Regions from separate parts of the Bradyrhizobium sp. HKCCYLS3070 genome, predicted to be linked through region 4. Evidence: predicted binding sites of a transcription regulator. Region 4 holds the regulator's gene; each other region holds the start of a gene.
The links. Region 4 encodes LexA, which represses DNA repair genes until DNA is damaged. Its sites were predicted from a motif close to TGTTCNNNNTGTGTTCNG; they were not measured.
Positions count from the first base shown of each region.

Region 1: a site for LexA is predicted at 2,593-2,610, ahead of ACQR03_RS28785 (DNA recombination protein RmuC). Genes of this name have one in related genera too.
Region 2: a site for LexA is predicted at 1,741-1,758, ahead of ACQR03_RS12365 (PA0069 family radical SAM protein). Genes of this name have one in related genera too.
Region 3: a site for LexA is predicted at 2,736-2,753, ahead of ACQR03_RS19765 (ribonuclease T2). Genes of this name have one in related genera too.

Region 1 covers NZ_JBNPTI010000013.1:153,405-157,887, reverse strand. The annotation lists gene truA (tRNA pseudouridine(38-40) synthase TruA) at 9-746, opposite strand; gene fmt (methionyl-tRNA formyltransferase) at 867-1,802, opposite strand; gene def (peptide deformylase) at 1,944-2,471, opposite strand; gene ACQR03_RS28785 (DNA recombination protein RmuC) at 2,641-3,876, shown strand; gene ACQR03_RS28780 (AmpG family muropeptide MFS transporter) at 3,993-4,483, shown strand, end outside.
Region 2 covers NZ_JBNPTI010000002.1:805,868-810,350, forward strand. The annotation lists gene ACQR03_RS12360 (phosphoketolase family protein) at 1-1,589, opposite strand, end outside; gene ACQR03_RS12365 (PA0069 family radical SAM protein) at 1,780-2,958, shown strand; gene ACQR03_RS12370 (VOC family protein) at 2,978-3,427, shown strand; gene ACQR03_RS12375 (ribonuclease HII) at 3,503-4,357, shown strand.
Region 3 covers NZ_JBNPTI010000005.1:472,999-477,481, reverse strand. The annotation lists gene ACQR03_RS19780 (outer membrane protein) at 1-285, shown strand, start outside; gene ACQR03_RS19775 (cold-shock protein) at 541-756, opposite strand; gene ACQR03_RS19770 (23S rRNA (adenine(2030)-N(6))-methyltransferase RlmJ) at 1,009-1,869, opposite strand; gene ACQR03_RS19765 (ribonuclease T2) at 1,991-2,695, opposite strand; gene ACQR03_RS19760 (hypothetical protein) at 2,828-3,292, opposite strand; gene ACQR03_RS19755 (hypothetical protein) at 3,461-3,766, shown strand; gene ACQR03_RS19750 (DUF3617 domain-containing protein) at 3,850-4,398, shown strand; gene ACQR03_RS19745 (NAD(P)H-quinone oxidoreductase) at 4,445-4,483, opposite strand, start outside.
Region 4 covers NZ_JBNPTI010000001.1:1,687,211-1,691,693, reverse strand. The annotation lists gene ACQR03_RS07860 (ComEC/Rec2 family competence protein) at 1-747, shown strand, start outside; gene ACQR03_RS07855 (hypothetical protein) at 1,141-1,581, opposite strand; gene lexA (transcriptional repressor LexA) at 1,857-2,555, opposite strand; gene ACQR03_RS07845 (molybdopterin molybdotransferase MoeA) at 2,761-3,972, opposite strand; gene ACQR03_RS07840 (alpha/beta fold hydrolase) at 4,104-4,483, opposite strand, start outside.

The DNA.
Region 1 (4,483 bases), on a different contig from region 4:
GGCCGCAATTAGTAGTCGACCTTCACGAGGTAAAGCCCTTCCGGCGGCGCGACGACGCCGCAGGCGGCGCGGTTGCGCGCGGCGAGCGCGGCGGCGAGATCATCGGCGGTCCAGCGACCCTGCCCGACCCACACCAGTGAGCCGACCATCGAGCGGACCTGGCTATGCAGATAGGAGCGGGCGGAGGTGAGGATGGTGATCGCATCGCCGTCCCTCACGACGTCGAGCTGATCCAGCGTCTTCTCCGGCGATTTCGCCTGGCATTCGGTATCGCGGAACGTCGTGAAGTCGTGCTTGCCGATCAGCCGCTGCGCGGCTGCATGCATTGCATCGGAATCGAGCCGCTGCGGCACCCGCCAGACGCGGCCGACCTCCAGCGCGAGGTTGGAGCGGCGATTGACGATCCGGTAACGGTAGTGCCGCCTGCGCGCGGAGAACCGCGCTTCGAAGGTGTCGGGCATGATCTCGGCGGCGAGCACCGCGACCGGGTTCGGCCGCAGATGCGCGTTGAGCGCGTCGCGCAGCTTGTCCGGGCGGAACTCCTTGGCGATGTCGCAATGCGCAACCTGGCCGGTAGCGTGGACGCCGGCGTCGGTGCGGCCTGAGCCGTGCACACGCGTGGGCACGCCGCAGGTCGCCTGCACCGCCGCTTCGAGCGCGCCCTGCACCGACGGCAAGGTCTCCTGCAGCTGCCAGCCGCAGAACGGCGCGCCGTCATATTCGATGGTGAGCTTGTAGCGGGGCATTCGGTCTATTGCTGCCGTCATCGCCCGCGCAGGCGGACGATCCAGTATTCGCCGACGTCTCGGCGCGACAATGCACGTCTCGGCGTACTGGATACCCCGCTTTCGCGGGGTATGACAGCGTTACGAAAAACGAGCACCGCGATTCAATGGGGTGCCGCGCAGGAAATCCGCGGCCTTCATCGGGCCCTTGCCGGCGCGCTGCAGCTCGGTGATGCGGATCGCGCCGTCGGCGCAGGCGATGGTGAGCTGCTCGTCGAGCACGGCGCCCGGCTCGCCCGCGCCGCTGGCGAGCGCGCAGCGCAGGAACTTCAAACGCACCGCCTCGCCATCGAGCGTGACCTCGCTCCAGGCGCCGGGAAATGGCGACAGGCCGTGGATGTGCCGCAGCACCGCATGCGCCGGCTTCGTCCAATCGATCCGCGCCTCCGCCTTCTCGATCTTGGCGGCGTAGGTGACGCCCTCCTCGGCCTGCTTCGTCAACGTCAGCCCGCCGCGCTCCAGCGCCGCCATCGCGCGCACCATCAGGTCGGCACCGATCCGCGAGAGGCGATCGTGCAGATCGGACGCCGTCATCGCGTCAGTGATGGGCAGACGCTCGGCCATCGCGACGTCGCCGGTGTCGAGACCGACATCCATCTTCATGACCATCACGCCGCTTTCAGCGTCCCCTGCCATGATGGCACGGTTGATCGGCGCGGCGCCGCGCCAGCGTGGCAGCAACGAGGCGTGGAGGTTGTAGCAGCCGAGTTTCGGTGCATCGAGAATCGCCTGCGGCAGGATCATGCCATAGGCGACGACAACGGCGGCATCGGCCTCATGGGCGCGGAACGCAGCCAGCGCGTCCTCGGTCTTCAGCGTCTTCGGCGTGAGCACGGGAATGCCGAGCCGGCGCGCCTCGGTCTCGATCGGCGTCGGCACCAGCGCCAGGCCGCGGCGGCCGCCGGGTTTGGGCGCGCGCGTATAGACCGCCGCGATCTCGTGGCCGTGGCCGGCGAGTTCGAGCAGGGTCGGCACGGCGAAATCCGGCGTGCCCATGAAGATCAGGCGAAGCGGCATCTGGTGGAAGATCCTGCATTGCCGAATCCTCCGCGTCATGGCCGGGCTTGTCCCGGTCATCCACGTCGAGCTGCCTGTAACGCGCGGCGCGACGTAGATGCCCGGGTCAAGCCCGGGCATGACGGAGGAGAGAGTTGATCGTTACTCGCTGGCGCGCTTGGCGGCCTTGGCGAACTTCTTCATCACGCGGTCGCGCTTGAGCTTCGACAGATAGTCGATGAACAGCACGCCGTTGAGATGGTCGATCTCGTGCTGGATGCAGGTGGCGTAGAGCCCCTCGGCATCCTCCTCGCGAACCAGCCCGTCGAGATCGGTGAAGCGCACGCGCACCCGCGCCGGCCGCTCGACCTCCTCGTAATATTCGGGGATCGACAGGCAGCCTTCCTCGTAGACCGACAGCTCGTCCGACTTGGCAACGATCTCCGGATTGATGAAGACGCGCGGCTCGCGCTTGCCTTCGCCGTTCGCGTCGGGCTTGGCCAGATCCATGGTGATGACGCGCAGCGGCTGCGCGACCTGAATCGCTGCGAGCCCGATGCCCGGCGCGTCGTACATGGTCTGAAACATGTCGTCGACCAGCTGCCGGATCTCCGGCGTGACCTTCTCGACCGGCTTGGACACCAGCCGCAACTGCCGGTCCGGCAGGATGATGATTTCTCTTAGGGACATGGCGCGCGATTTAAGCCGCGGAACCGGCGCGGTCAATGTGAGGGTGCGCGGTTAAGACTTCGCTAACCATGAATTTCAACGCCTCGTTAACCATGATTCTTAACCTGGCCTTAACCATAAATGTTCTCTCTTCGTTCGCGAGCTTGTGCGAATCGGATAGACGGGCGTGATGACCGCCGCCAGCCAGTCCCTCAATCCTGTCGTCATCATGATCGGCGACCTTCCGGTCCGCGCCAGCGATGCGCTGATCGGATTTGGCGTGCTGGTGGTGCTGCTGCTCGTGATGATCGTGGCGGCCGTGGTGCGTTCCGGCCGGCGCGGCGCCGAGCTCGCGGCCCAGCAGGCGATGCGCAGCGATGAGATCGAACATCGGTTCAGCGAGATGATCCGCGTCCAGAGCGAGGCCTCCGGCCGGGTCGACGCGATGGCGCAGCTGCTCGCCGGCCGGCAGGTTGATCTTGCCCGCAGCGTCAACGAGCGGCTCGATGCGGTGACTCATCGCGTCGGACAGTCGATGGAGCAGAGTACGCGCCACACCATGGATAGTCTGCGCGTGCTGCACGAGCGGCTCGGCATCATCGACAATGCCCACCGTGATCTCAGCGAGCTGACGACCCAGGTCACGACCCTGCGCGACGTCCTCGCCAACAAGCAGTCGCGCGGCGCGTTCGGCCAGGCGCGGATGGAGGCGATCGTGCAGGACGGACTGCCGAAGGGCAGCTACGCGTTCCAGTACACGCTCGCCAGCGGCAAGCGGCCGGACTGCGTCGTGTTCCTGCCCGACGCGCGACCGCTGTGCATCGACGCCAAGTTTCCGTTGGAAGCCGTGACCGCGCTGCATGATGCGGAGACGGACGAGGAGAAGCGCACCGCCGCACAGCGCCTGCGTACCGACGTGCTGCGTCACGTCAACGACATCGCGGAGAAATATCTGGTGGTCGGCGAGACGCAGGACACCGCGCTGATGTTCGTGCCGTCGGAATCGGTCTATGCCGAGATCCATGATGGCTTCGACGACGTCATCCAGAAAGCGTATCGCGCGCGCGTCGTGCTGGTGTCGCCGTCGCTGCTGATGCTCGCGATCCAGGTCATGCAGCAGATCATGAAGGACGCACGCATCCGCGACGCCGCCGACCAGATCCGCAACGAGGTGATCCATCTCGGGGACGATCTCGGCCGCCTGCGCGAGCGCGTGCTCAAGCTGCAGAAGCATTTCGGCGATGTCGGCGAGGACATCCGCCAGATCCTCATCTCGGCCGACAAGATCGAGAAGCGCGCCGCCCGCATCGAGGAGCTCGACTTCAGCAAACAGGACACGCCGGTGGAGTCGCCACGCATCGCGCCGGCTACGGGCACCGCGCCGGATTTGTTTCCGCTGGCGGGACGCGTGCAGGCGGGCGAGTGATTGGGCAGCTGCCCCTGTCGCAGCTTGAATTTTGCCAAGACTGTCATCGTCCGGCTCGCGGACGATGACAGCTGAGATGGGGAGCGTTTCTTGCGCCAATCTGCTACCACCCATCCATGACCGTACCTGAGGCTTCTTCCGACATCACCGCGACCGGCGCAAAGCCCGAGGCTGCGCCAAGAGCCCCCACCTGGCGCGAGAGCATGGCCGTCTATCTGCAGCCGCGCGTGCTCGTGGTGCTGTTCCTCGGATTTTCGTCGGGGCTGCCGCTGGCGCTGTCCGGCTCGACCTTGCAGATCTGGATGCGCGAGCTCGGCGTCGACCTCGGGACCATCGGGCTATTCGCGCTCGTCGGCACGCCCTACACGCTGAAATTCCTCTGGGCGCCGCTGGTCGACGCGCTGCACGTGCCGCTGCTGACGCGCGCCTTCGGGCGGCGACGCGGCTGGCTGGTGTTCGCGCAACTGCTGCTGATCGCCGCCATCCTGCTGCTGGCGTTGACCGATCCGGCGCACGCGCCGTTCATGGTGGCGCTGGCCGCGCTGCTGGTCGCCGCGATGTCGGCGACCCAGGACATCGTGGTCGACGCCTTCCGCGTCGAGAGCCT
Region 2 (4,483 bases), on a different contig from region 4:
ACATGCGAGGTCAGGAGATAGTTCAGCGACGCGATCGGGCGCCGCCACGGCAGCTCGCGTGACACCTTCAGCCATTTGGCGTGCTGGTTGAACATCGAATCGACGATGTGGATGAACGCCTCGTAGCAGGAGAACAGGCCGTGGCGGCCGGTGAGCAGATAGCCCTCCAGCCAGCCCTGGCAAAGATGCTCGCTCAGCACCTCCATCACGCGGCCGTCATGGGCGAGGTGGACATCGTAGGGCTCGATGCCTTCCATCCACACCCGCTCGGTGACCTCGAATACGGCATCGAGCCGGTTCGAGGCGGTCTCGTCCGGGCCCATGATGCGGAAGTTGCGTGTCTCTGCATTCAGCGTGATCACGTCGCGCAGGAACTTGCCGAGCTCGCGCGTGGCTTCAGCCATGGTCTGGCCCGGAGAGGACACCTCGACCGCAAAATGCTGGTAGTCTGGGAGCCTGAGCTCGCGCTTGAGCAGACCGCCATTGGCATGCGGGTTGGCGCCCATGCGCCGCGTGCCCTTCGGCGCCAGTGCCTGCAGCTCCGGCACGAGCCGGCCGTGGCCGTCGAACAGCGTTTCCGGCTCGTAGCTTTTCATCCACGCTTCGAGCAGCGCGAGATGCTCGGGCTTGCCGCGCGGATTGGTGATCGGCACCTGATGGGCGCGCCAGAAGCCTTCGACCTTGAGGCCGTCGACCTCCTTCGGCCCGGTCCAGCCCTTCGGGCTGCGCAGCACGATCATCGGCCAGCGCGGCCGTTGGATCGTTGCATCCGACTGACGCGCATTCTGCTGGATCGAGCGGATGCTCGCGAGCGCGACATCGAGCGCGTCCGCCATCTGGCGATGCATCGCCTTCGGCTCCGCGCCTTCGACGAACAGCGGCTCGTAGCCGTAACCTTCGAACAGGCATTTGATCTCGGCATCGCCCATGCGGCCGAGCACGGTCGGATTGGCGATCTTGTAGCCGTTGAGATGCAAAATCGGCAGCACCGCGCCGTCATGGGCCGGGTTCAGGAACTTGTTCGAATGCCAGGATGCGGCGAGGGGCCCGGTCTCGGCTTCGCCGTCGCCGACCACGCAGGCCACGATCAGATCGGGATTGTCGAACGCCGCACCATAGGCGTGCACCAGCGCGTAGCCGAGCTCGCCGCCTTCGTGGATCGAGCCCGGCGTCTCGGGCGCGGCATGGCTCGGGATGCCGCCAGGGAAGGAGAACTGCCGGAACAGCTTGCGCAGGCCATCGGCATCGCGCGTGATGTCCGGATAGATCTCGCTGTAGCTGCCTTCGAGATAGGTGTTGGCGACCATGCCGGGGCCGCCATGGCCGGGACCGCACACGTAGATGACGTCGAGATCCTGCGCCTGGATGGCGCGATTGAGATGGGCGTAGATGAAATTCAGTCCGGGCGTCGTCCCCCAGTGGCCGAGCAGGCGCGGCTTGACGTGCTCCGCTTTCAACGGCTCGCGCAGCAGCGGGTTGTCCAGCAGATAGATCTGCCCGACCGAGAGATAGTTCGCCGCGCGCCAATAGCGATCGAGCAGGTCGAGATCGTCGGCCGTTTTGGTCTGATGGGAAGACGTGATGTTCATGGAACCTCGCTTGCCGTCCGCTTCGCGCTTGCGGGAAGTGCATTAGAGTAACGCCGCACCATTCCGTTCCAGTGCGCTGCGAAGGATAGAACGGGAATGTGATGGTTGGCCTTGCGTGGCTCCAGAACCGTTCCGAGACATTGTTCTCTTTTGTTCTTGTATTGTTCTTTTTGTGTGCTATGTCTTGGCCATGAGCCGAGCATCTTCACATGCCCTCAAGCGCCCGCCGGTCCCGGTGCCCTCCGAGCCGGTGGGCGCGCCTTCATCTGGCCCGGAAAACGACTTCCCCGAACTCGCGGTCGCCATCGAACGGGGCCGGCGCCGCGGCCGGGGTGCACAATCCAATGCGAGCGGCCGCTACGAAGCGGAGGCTCGCGTCGTCTTCGACGATGGCTGGCAGAGTCTCGAGGATTTGCCGCCATTCAAGACCACGGTCGCGACCGATACCTCGCGCAAGGTCATCACCCGCAACGACTCGCCGGACATCGGTTTCGATCGCTCGATCAACCCGTATCGCGGCTGCGAGCACGGCTGTGTCTACTGCTTCGCGCGGCCGACCCATGCGTTTCTCGGGCTGTCGCCTGGTCTCGATTTCGAATCCAAGCTGTTCGTGAAGCCGGATGCGCCCGCGCTCCTGGAAAAGGAGCTCGCGGCCAGCGGCTACGAGCCGCGGATGATCGCGATCGGAACCAACACCGATCCCTATCAGCCGATCGAGCGCGAGCGGAAGATCATGCGCGGCATCCTCGAGGTGCTGGAAAAGGTTGGCCATCCCGTCGGGATCGTGACCAAGTCGGCGCTGGTGATGCGTGATGCCGACATCCTGGCGCGGATGGCCAAGAGGAACCTGGCGAAGGTCGCGATCTCCGTGACCACGCTGGATCCGAAGCTGGCGCGCACCATGGAGCCGCGGGCCTCGACACCGTCGAAGCGGCTGGAGGCGCTGCAGGCGCTGTCGAGGGCCGGCATTCCGACCACGGTGATGGTGGCGCCGGTGATCCCGGCGCTGAACGACAGCGAGATCGAGCGCATCCTCGATGCCGCCGCCCATGCCGGCGTCAAGGAGGCGGCCTATGTGCTGCTGCGCCTGCCGCTGGAGGTGCGCGACCTGTTCCGCGAGTGGTTGCTCGAGCATTATCCGGACCGCTACCGCCACGTCTTCACCCTGATCCGCGACATGCGCGGCGGCCGCGATTACGACTCGCAATGGGGCACGCGAATGAAGGGGACGGGCCCGATGGCCTGGATGATCGGCCGCCGCTTCGAGATCGCCTGCGAAAAGCTCGGCCTGAACAAGCGCCGGACCAAGTTGACGACCGATCATTTCGTCCGGCCGAAGGGCGGCGGGCAGCAACTCAGCCTGTTCTGAAGCGTGCGGAGAGCAGTTGATGAGCGCACAAGCGAGCGTTCCGCGGTTCACCGTCATCACACTCGGTGTATCCGAGATGCGGCGGAGCATCGCCTTCTATACGTCGCTCGGCTTCGCCCGAAAATTCCGCGCGACCGGCGAGGCCGTGGCATTCTTCGAGACCGGCGGGACGGTGCTGGCGCTGTACCCGTGGGGCGCGCTCGCCGATGATGCGGGCGTGCCGGACGCACCGCGCCCCCAGGCGTTCCGCGGCGTGACGCTGGCATGGAACTGCCGCTCGGAGGCCGAGGTCGATGCGGCGCTCGCGTCGGCGGTGGAGAAAGGCGCGATGCTGCTGAAGCCGGCGCAACGAACCGACTATGGCGGTTACAGCGGCTACTTCTCCGATCCGGACGGTCATGTCTGGGAAGTGGTGATCGCGCCGGGGATTGATGTCGGCGAGGATGATCGAGTGCATCTGCCGTCGTAGTCGGTCGCCGGCAAGGGGCGAATAGCGGGAAATGAGGTCCGTTCGGGGTTGCGCCGCCGCGGGCCGTTTCGCACCATGCCGGCCATGATTCGCGATCAGTCAAAGAAGCCGGGCAGGGCGAAGGCGACGAGCGGCGCCGTGGCGAAGAGCGCACCTGCAAAGGCCGGAACCAAGCCTGTCGCTCCGAATGCTGCCGGCAGGTCGGCCGCCAAGCTCGGCAAGGGCGTCATCGCGGTGGCGCCGCCGAGCTTCCGGCGGGAGCGCGCGCTGCTCAAGCAGGGCATCTGGCCGGTCGCCGGTTGCGACGAGGCGGGACGGGGGCCGCTGGCCGGTCCGGTGGTCGCCGCGGCCGTGATTCTCGATCCCGCGCGCATCCCGAAAGGCCTCGATGACTCCAAGCGGCTGAGCGCGGAGCAGCGCGAGGCGCTGTTCGACAAGATCTGCAAGACGTCGGCGTTCGCAGTGGCTGTCGCCTCGCCGGCGCGAATCGATCGCGACAACATCCTGCGGGCCTCGCTGTGGGCGCTGTCGCGCGCCGTGAGGGCGTTGCCGGAGGCGCCGAAGCACGTCTTCGTCGACGGCCGCGACCGCATCGACGTCGATTGCGGCTGCGAGGCGGTGATCGGCGGCGATGGCCTGGTGATGTCGATTGCGGCCGCCTCGATCGTCGCCAAGGTCACGCGCGACCGGCTGATGTGCGCGCTGGCGCAGGATTGCCCCGGCTACGGCTTCGAGCAGCACAAGGGGTATGCCGTGCCGGAGCACCTCGCTGCGCTGGACCGGCTCGGACCGTCGGTGCATCATCGCAGCCTGTTCGCACCCGTCGTGGCCGCACGGCGCAAGCATCAGCCGTGGACCGACGTCCCGGAGCCGGATTTGTTTGCCGAGGTGACCGTGGTGACATCCACTGAAATCTCGGTCGGGGTCTGATGCAGGTTGCCTCGCGGTCGCCGCGGTCTTAATAGTTTTGGTCAGCCAGCCAGCACGAAGTGTCACTCCTCGCAGCAGGGGCGGTGTTGTGCGCCCCGATCGTACGGTATCGATTGCGGGCGTCGG
Region 3 (4,483 bases), on a different contig from region 4:
ACATTGCGCGGCCGCGCCGGCTACGCCTTCAACAACATCCTGTTCTACGGCACCGGCGGCCTCGCCTTTGGCGGCCTGCGCGCCGAGACCTTCGGTCTTTCGGAATCGCACACCACGGTGGGCTGGACGCTCGGTGCCGGCACCGAGTTCGGCCTGGCACAGAACTGGACCGCCAAGATCGAGTATCTCTACGTCGATCTCGACAGCAGCAATTTCGTGATCACGGGGGCGAAGAACGACTATCGGTTTGGAATTGTGCGCGCAGGCATCAACTTCCACTTCTGATGGCAACGAGGGAATAGGAAGAAGAAACGTCCAACGACAACCTCCCGGCCGCTCGCGTGGCCGGGATTTTTTTGTCGGAGCGCTCTGTGCAATCTGGAGACGTGCATCATTGCGCGCGGCCTGCACGTACGAGCCGGCAATGCTGTGCACGCGAGCAGGCGCTGCCGACAGCTTCCAAACCAGCGAAGAGGTGGCGTCGAGGCGCGCCCGGCTGCAATCATGCCGGCGCGTGAACCACCGCCAGGCGGGCTCGCCCTAAGACGACAGCACCAGGTTGACCGCTTTCGGGCCCTTGCCCTTCTTGTCCGGCTCGACCTCGAAGCTGATCCGCTGTCCTTCGGTCAGGTCCTTCAGGCCCGCGCGCTCCACCGCCGTGATGTGCACGAACACGTCGCGTCCACCGTCGTCCGGCTTGATGAAGCCGTAGCCGCGTTCGCCGTTGAAGAACTTGACCGTCCCAGTCATGGCCATCGGGAAACTCCTCCCCCGCAATGCTTCCTCCACTGCGCGCCCTGCGCAGCGTCCGACCGGACATCACTTTGATCGGAAAGCGTTGGCCACCTTAACGCCCAGCGCTCGCCGCGCCGGATCGCCGGATCTTGTTAGGCCTTGATCACCCCGCCGCAACCATTCGCGGAAGCGGAACGTAAAGCCAGTCTTACAATCGGACACAATAATACGGTTCCGCGCCGATTGACTACGGCTTTTCGACCAGTCGCCGTTTCAAGCTTTGGGGAATTCGAGTCGGAAGCGCGCCGCGCCGCCCTGGCCGAGGGGCTTCTGCAGTTCCTGCAGGATGAGCTTCAGCTCGTCATGTAATGTCCAGGGCGGGTTGACGATCAGCAGCCCGGTCGAGGTGAGCGCCTCGCCTTCGATCTGCGGCGCAACACTGAACTCGATCCGCAGAACCTTGCCCGGCGGCTTGGCCGCGGCTGCGAGCGCCGCGACACGATCGCTCAGCTCTTCCGTCGCACGCCGGCTCTTGGCGGGATACCACAGCACGTAGATACCGGTGGTCCACTTCGCGAAGGCCGCGGCGAAGCGATCGGCGAGCCGCTCGAACTCATCCTTCGCCTCGAACGCCGGATCGATCAGCACCACGCCCCGGCGCTCGTTCGGCGGCACGAAGGCGGGCAGGGCGACCCAGCCGTCGAGATCGACGACACGGGCCTGGGTGTCGCGGCGCAACTGATCGATCAACTGCTTGCGGGGGATCGGCGCGAGCTCGCACAGGGTCATGCGGTCCTGCGGCCGCAGCAGCGCGCGCGCGATCAGCGGCGAGCCGGGATAGGCGACCAGTTCGGCCTTGGGATTGAACGATCGGACGATATCCAGATAGGGCTGGACCAGCGCATAGGCCTGATCCGACAGCCGCGCCTGCAGCACGCGGGCGATGCCGGTGAGGTACTCGCCGCTGCGCGTCGCCTCGTCGCCGGTGAGGTCATACAGGCCGGCGCCGGCATGGGTGTCGATCACCCGGAACGCGGCGGGCTTCTCCTGGAGGTAGACCAGGATGCGCGTCAGCACGATGTGCTTGATGACGTCGGCGAAGCCGCCGGCGTGGAAGGCATGTCGGTAGTTCATGCCATCCGGTTACGCCGTTCCGCGTCAAAAGGGTACCCCGTCGATGCGCCGGACGCCCTCCGGAGAGCCGCGGATGAGCGCCGCCGCAGGCCGACGCGCTGCGTCGCCCGATTCGCAGCCGCTAGCCGCCGCGGACCGGCGGCATGTTGACCTCGTCGCGCCGGCAGGCCTGCCGGTCGATCTCGTCGCAGTTGCGAAACTCCAGATCCTTCGACAGACAGATCCGGACCTCGCTCAGCCTGGTGCGGTTACAGGTGACGGCAATGCCCGATGTCGTGAGCTTGGGGTTGGCCTTGATGAAGGCCTCCTCGATCGCCGCCGGCGCCACCGTCTTGGCCTCCGCGAGATCGAGGAATTCCGGGGGGATCTTGATGGCGGCGCGGGCCTTGCGGATGGCTTCGAAATAGGCCTTCGCCGACACGCCGGCGCAGGTGCCGTGCTTGTCCCACTCGTTGTAGATCAGGCCCGGCGCCGGCATCAGGTCGAGCATCGAGGTCATGATGTTGCGGGGCAGGCGCGGCGCCGGCTGCTCGCAATATTCGGGGTAGCCGTTCTCGTATTGCGGCCACAGCCCGTGCACGACGAACGAGTACGGTCGGCCGCTGCATTGCTGGGACCGGCTGCCGCGACCGCCGCGCTCCTCGGCTTCGGCGCAGTACGAGGGCGACCACGACAACGAGAGAACATAGAAGTCGAACGCGCCCGGCGCATTCTGGCGGCGGTCCTGCGCCTCGGCGGCGCCAGCCGTGAGCACACCGAGCAAGAGGGCAAAGCAGGCGATCGTTCTGGACAACAGGACGGCAGGTCGGCACAGGCAATCGAACATGGCGTACTCCCCGGAAAATGCCAGGAGCCTACCAGCACACGGGAACATTTCAAGAACAAAAATGGCTGCCCCAAGGCAGCCATTCGTCAGCCGGCCGCCCGCGCGAGCGGCCGATACGCCGGGAAAGGCAAATCAGGGCTTGGCGGCGCGGCAGGCCGGATTGAAGGCCCAGTTGCGATCGAGGCCGACGACGCAGAACTCGACGCCCTGGTCATAGCCGGCGAAGCCGCCATCCTCGATGATCGAGAAGTTGACGGTGCGCGCCTTGCCGTCGCTGATCATCACGCTGCCGGTGCAGAAGCGACGCGGAATGTTGTCGGACTGCCAGGGCCGGAAGGCGATCTCATGGACATTGGCGACGCCGGTGATCGTCAGCGAGGAATTCCAGAAGGTGCTCTCCTTGTCCTGGAATCGCGAGACGATGGTCGGAATGGCCGCCTCGCAAGGCGCGACCCGGCCTTCATATTTCGGACCGGACAACCAGAAGTTCATCTCGAGCGGGTTGGCGGCCTGAGCCGGGGCGGTGGCGACGATGGCGGCAAGCAGCGCGCCACAGGCGGCGCCGAACATCTTGAAAGGTGAGCTGAAGTCGCGCATGGGCCGTCCGCAAGGCTGATCCGGGAGCGTGGACCGTGCCGCGGCGGCCACAGGAGGTCAAGTGCAACGCGGCAACACTCCACGATTAGTCCTGTTAACGCGAGGCCGGTGTTCTTTTCTTGACCGGACAGGACCTTTAGAATGGCGGGCCAGATCGAGGAGAATGCAATGCGGACGCTGATGGCCGGATTCGTGAAGACTGCAGGCCTCGTGGCCGCTGGGATGGTGCTGGTTGCGGCATCCGCCCAGGCCGACGTGGTGCCGCCCTTCAAGGGCAACGACACCGGCGGCATCATCGCCTTCCAGCTGGCCCAGACCACGGATGCGCGCCAGCTCGCGGTCGATCATTGCGCCTCCTACGGCAAGGTCGCGAAGTTCCGCGCCGTCGATGCGCGCTACGGTGGCTACGTTTCGTTCGCCTGCCGCTGGGTACCCTATGGCTCGGCGCAGCGGCCGCTGCGGACGCTGTACTGACCTTCCATCAACTGCCGTTCTCCCAATTGCCACTTTTCTGCGGCATTCGCTCCGGCATCGATCAACGAGCCGGAACGGGGCATATGACCTGCACACGCATCGCAATTGGGCTGTTGGCCTGCTGCCTCCTGGGCGTGACCGCGAGCCATGAGGCACGGGCCGTCGACCTGCCGGTGCGCAAGGCCGGCCTGTGGGAGCTGAAGATGATCAGATCCGGCGGTCAGCTGCCGGAGGCGACGATGCAGCACTGCACCGACGCGGCCACCGACAAGGAGATGAACAACTTCGCCTCGCCGATGGCGCAGCAGGTCTGCTCCAAGCAGGACATCCAGAAGACCGCGACCGGCTACGTCTCCGATTCGGTCTGCAATTTCGGCGGCATCAATACGACGTCGCATGCCGACATCACCGGCGACTTCAACTCGGCCTATACGGTGAAGACGATGTCGCGCGTCACGGGCGGCGCCGCCGGCACCGGGGTGAAGGACACCGCGATGACGATCGAGGCCAAATGGCTCGGCGCCTGCAAGCCCGACCAGAAGCCCGGGGACATCGTGATGCCCGGCGGCATGAAGATGAACGTCAAGGACATGGCCAAGCTGAAGGCCCTGATCCCGGGCGTGAAGCAGTAGGCGGGCGCTCGTTGCGTGTGGCGGGTGCAGAGACGTGGGTTGGCGTTCATCCGCGGACGCGAAGCACGATCTTCCCGATGTGTCG
Region 4 (4,483 bases):
CTGATGGGCCTCGGCATCGACTGGATGATCGCGGTGACGCGCTGGGTGGCGGCGCTGCCCGGCGCGGTCGGGCGCATCCCGGCCTTCGGCATCGGTCCACTGATCCTGGCCAGCCTCGGGGTCATCCTGATCGGCCTGCTGCGCACACCGTTGCGCTGGTCGGGCGTCGTGGGGCTCGTGGTGGCCACCGCGTGGGCCGCCGCGACGCCGCTGCCCGACGTGCTGATCGCCGGCGATGGGCGCGCGGTGGCGGTGCGCGGCCGTGACGGGCGTCTGCATGCGATGCGCATCGGCAAGGATGTGTTCGCCACCAAGGAGTGGCTCGCGGCCGACGCCGATGCCCGGCTGCCGGCGGATTCATCGCTCACCGATGGCGTCTCCTGCGACGAGGCGGGCTGCGTGGTCGCAATGGCCGACGGCCGATTCGCCGCCCTGACCCTGCGCGCCGAGGCGCTCGCCGATGATTGCGCCCGTGCCGCGCTCATCGTCACCGCGCGCGCCGCGCCGTCATCCTGCGCGGCGGCCGTCATCGATCGCGAGCGGTTGCGGCAGCAGGGCGCCTTGATGCTGGTGCAGCGGGGCAGGAGCTTCGCCGTCACGCCGGCGCGCGCCGGCGGCACTGACCGCCCATGGTGGCCGGCGCCCGCCGAGGCCGGCGAGTTCGACACGACGCTGACGCCGCGCGCGCCGGCCGTGCGGCCTCAGGACGCGACGCCGCCGGAGACGGAGCAGGGCGAAGAAGACTGAGTGCCGGGCAGCTCGAACGTGCCGAGATGATACTCGGTGTCGCCAGGTCCATGTTGCCAAGTCCATCGAACAGCGAGGGGCTTTCGGCCAGCGTGAACGCAGCGCGCGGATAGCGTTGCCAGATGGCGATGTCGTCAGCCGTGGCTGTCAGCCATCCGAACACAAGCATATTGCAGCCGGGCTCGGTGATCCCGGCGGCCTTGTTCCAATCGATCTTGTTGACCACGGCGGCAGGCTCCCCCGGCACATCATGCCGGCCGAGGGATGTCGTTCCTATCCGATGCGATGCCGGGGCGTGAGGTTCGCCCGAGAGGACTTTGCGCTTGCAGAACCCAAATCTCCCACGGTCGAAAGCTCGCTCACGACCGAGAGAAATGCCGATGCGGAGACCCCTCAGGTGATGCTGATGCGGCGAATCGGTGTGGCCTGCGAAGGCGGCACGTCCTCGGCGATGTCCGGGCGTCGCTCCGCCGGCTGCTTGCTGACCGGCAATTGCAGCACGGTGACGCGCTGGCCCTCGCAGAGCTGGGTCACCAGCACGTGGCGGCCATCGGCGAATTCGATCGCGTCGTGATGGCGATCGGGAATGTGAGTCTCGATGCTGTTGAACTTTGCGACGCGCTCGCGGATCGTCCGGGTCCAGAGCCAGCGGCTGTCGTAGCGGACGTCCTCGGCGAAGGCCAACTCGGTGCCGGGCAGCATGCAGACTGCGACGGTCGGCTCGCTCTCCAGCGCGAAGCCGCGGGTGGCGGTGCCACGGAAGGTCATCGAGATCAACGTCTCGCCGACCTTGGCGGGACGGGACGCAACCGCATGGAGGCTGTAGTCACACATCGGATCGCTCCTCGTTGAGAGATAGCCGACCCACGCTCCCCCCGGACAGGCGCAGGCCTCTATCAGAGTGGACATCGATGGTGATGTTAGCGCGCGCTTCGCGGCAATTCTGCGCTGATCTGCATCGCGTGTGCCCGCGGCCGATCACAAGCGTTTGAGCATGCCGCGCTGCACATCATGAGGTGCATTCGCGCGTGACGTATTTTGCTGGGCAGCCTCCAGCTCGGCGGCGAAAGCGCGTGCGCCCGCCGCCGATCGACCGATCCCATTCGCGATCAGTACTTGCGGTACAGCCCGACCAGCTTGCCTTGGATCTTCACCCGGTTCGGCGGCAGGATGCGTACCTCGTAGGCGGTGTTGGCTGGCTCCAGCGCGATCGATGCGCCGCGGCGGCGGAAGCGCTTCAACGTCGCTTCCTCATCGTCGATCAGCGCCACCACGATGTCGCCGGTGTCGGCGGTCTCGTTGCGCTGGATCAGCGCCATGTCGCCGTCGAGGATGCCGGCATCGACCATGGAGTCGCCGCGTACCTCGAGCGCGTAGTGATCGCCGTTACCGAGCATGTCGGCAGGCACGCTGATGGTGTGGCTGCGGGTCTGCAGCGCCTCGATCGGGGTACCGGCGGCGATGCGGCCCATCACCGGCACTGCGACGGGGCGCTCGCCATCGTCCAGCGCGGGAGTGCTGGTGCGCACCTTGCCGAGATTGCCCTCGATCACCGATGGGGTGAAGCCGCGGCGGTTGTTGGCGGCCTGTGACAGCTCGGGCAGCTTGATCACCTCGATCGCGCGGGCGCGGTTGGGCAGCCGGCGGATGAAGCCGCGCTCCTCGAGCGCCGTGATCAGGCGATGAATGCCGGACTTCGAGCGCAGATCGAGCGCATCCTTCATCTCGTCGAAGGACGGCGGCACGCCGGCTTCCTTGAGCCGCTCGTTGATGAACCGCAGAAGTTCGTACTGTTTGCGCGTCAGCATCTCGACCTGGTCCCCGGTTTGTTGTCGTCCGAGTCCAGGAGCTGCGCCTCGCGCACAAACCGGCTGAGAGCGCCCTGGAGTCGGACCGTCATCGCGTCGCCCGCAACATACTAAAAACAAATCATGAACGGACACTATATGTTCGATGTGTGTTCCGCAATCCTAAAAATATGATGAACAGACCGGGCTTTACCGGGGAAGCGGCTCAGTTCGGCAGGCGCAGGATCTCGCACGGGCTGCCCGCAGGCGCCTTCGGCGCAAACGCCGGCCGGATCACCACCGCCTGCGAGAGCGCGAGATTGCCGAGCAGCGACGAATCCTGCTGGCTCACCGGGGTGGCGACCAGCGTGCCGTCGGCGCGCTCTTCGAGCCGCGCCCGCAGATAGTCCTCGCGCGAATCGTTCGGCCCGAGCTCGCGGCCGAGCAGGGCGGTCTCGCGCGGCATCACGGCCTCGTCGCGGCCGAGCAGCCGCCGAATCAGCGGCACCAGGAACAGGATGGCGCAGACATAGGACGACACCGGATTGCCGGGCAGTCCGATCACCCTGATGTCGCCGAGCCGTCCGTGCATCATCGGCTTGCCCGGCCGCATCGCGATCTTCCAGAACGCCATCTCGACGCCCTCGGCTTCGAGCGCCTGCTTGACCAGGTCGTGATCGCCGACCGAGGCGCCGCCGGTCGTGATCAAGATGTCGGCCTTGGCCTCGCGGGCCCGGCGGATGCCGGCGATCGTCGCCTCCATCGTATCCGCGGCGATGCCGAGATCGATCGGGGTCCCGCCCTCGTTGCGCACCAGCGCCCGCAAGGCGTAGCCGTTGGAATAGACGATCTGGCCCGGGCCGGGCGTCGAGCCCGGCATCACCAGCTCGTCGCCGGTGGCGAGCAGCGCCACCTTCGGCCGGCGCCGCACCGGCAGCGCCGGATGATTCATGCTGGCCGCCAGCGACAGGTCGCGGTCGCTGAGCCGGCGCCCGGACTTCAGCAGCACCATGCCCTGGTGAAAGTCGACGCCCGCCGGCCGGATATGCCGGCCCTTGATCGCGGCCTCGGTGATCACGACGTGGCCATCTTCGGCGATCGTGTCCTCCTGGATCACCACCGCGTCCGCGCCCTCCGGGACAACGCCACCGGTGAAGATCCGCGCCGCCTCGCCGGGTCCAACCACGCGATCGAACGGCCGCCCCGCCGCGACCTCGCCGATGACCTTCAGCCGCGCCTTGGCCTGGGCGGCGTCCACGGCGCGCACGGCATAGCCGTCCATCGCCGACATTGCCTCGGGCGGCTGCGTCCGCAGCGCCGCGAGGTCCCGCGCCAGGATGCGGTGAAACGCTTCGTCCAGCCCGACCTGCTCCTCGGCCAGCGGTTCGGCGCCGGCGAGCACGGCGGACAACGCATCAGACACCGGCATCAGGGCCATGAGAGTTCCTTCGGACGGAGACGGCAGATCGAATGAATCGCCTTCTAACCGAACGCGCACGGCGCGGCCAAGGGCCTAGGCCGCTCCCTGCGTTCTGACCGTCTGCTGTGGGCCGTTTCCGGGCCGCTGCCTCACGATCGCGCGAGAAAGTCCGCAATCAACCGCATGACCTCCTGCGGACGTTCCAGGCTCGGCAGGTGCGCCGTTCCGGCCAGCTCATGTCCTGACCCGTTCGGCATTGTTGCGGCGAGCAGCCTGCTTCGCTGCTGGATGTGAGGAAAGTCCAAGTCCCCCCGGATGACGAGCGATGGCGCGACGATCTCCGCGAGGCGTGGGAAGGCTGGTGCCACATCGAGAGTCGCGCCGGTTGGCGGCGCGCGGAGTGCGGCGGCGTTCTTCTTCAGGAACGTCTCGCGCGGCTCGCCGGAGATGCGTCCCTCGCGCTGCAAGGGACCGTCGACCCACAGATGCGCCTTGATAGCGCTGACCCGATCCCAATCCTGTGCGGCCT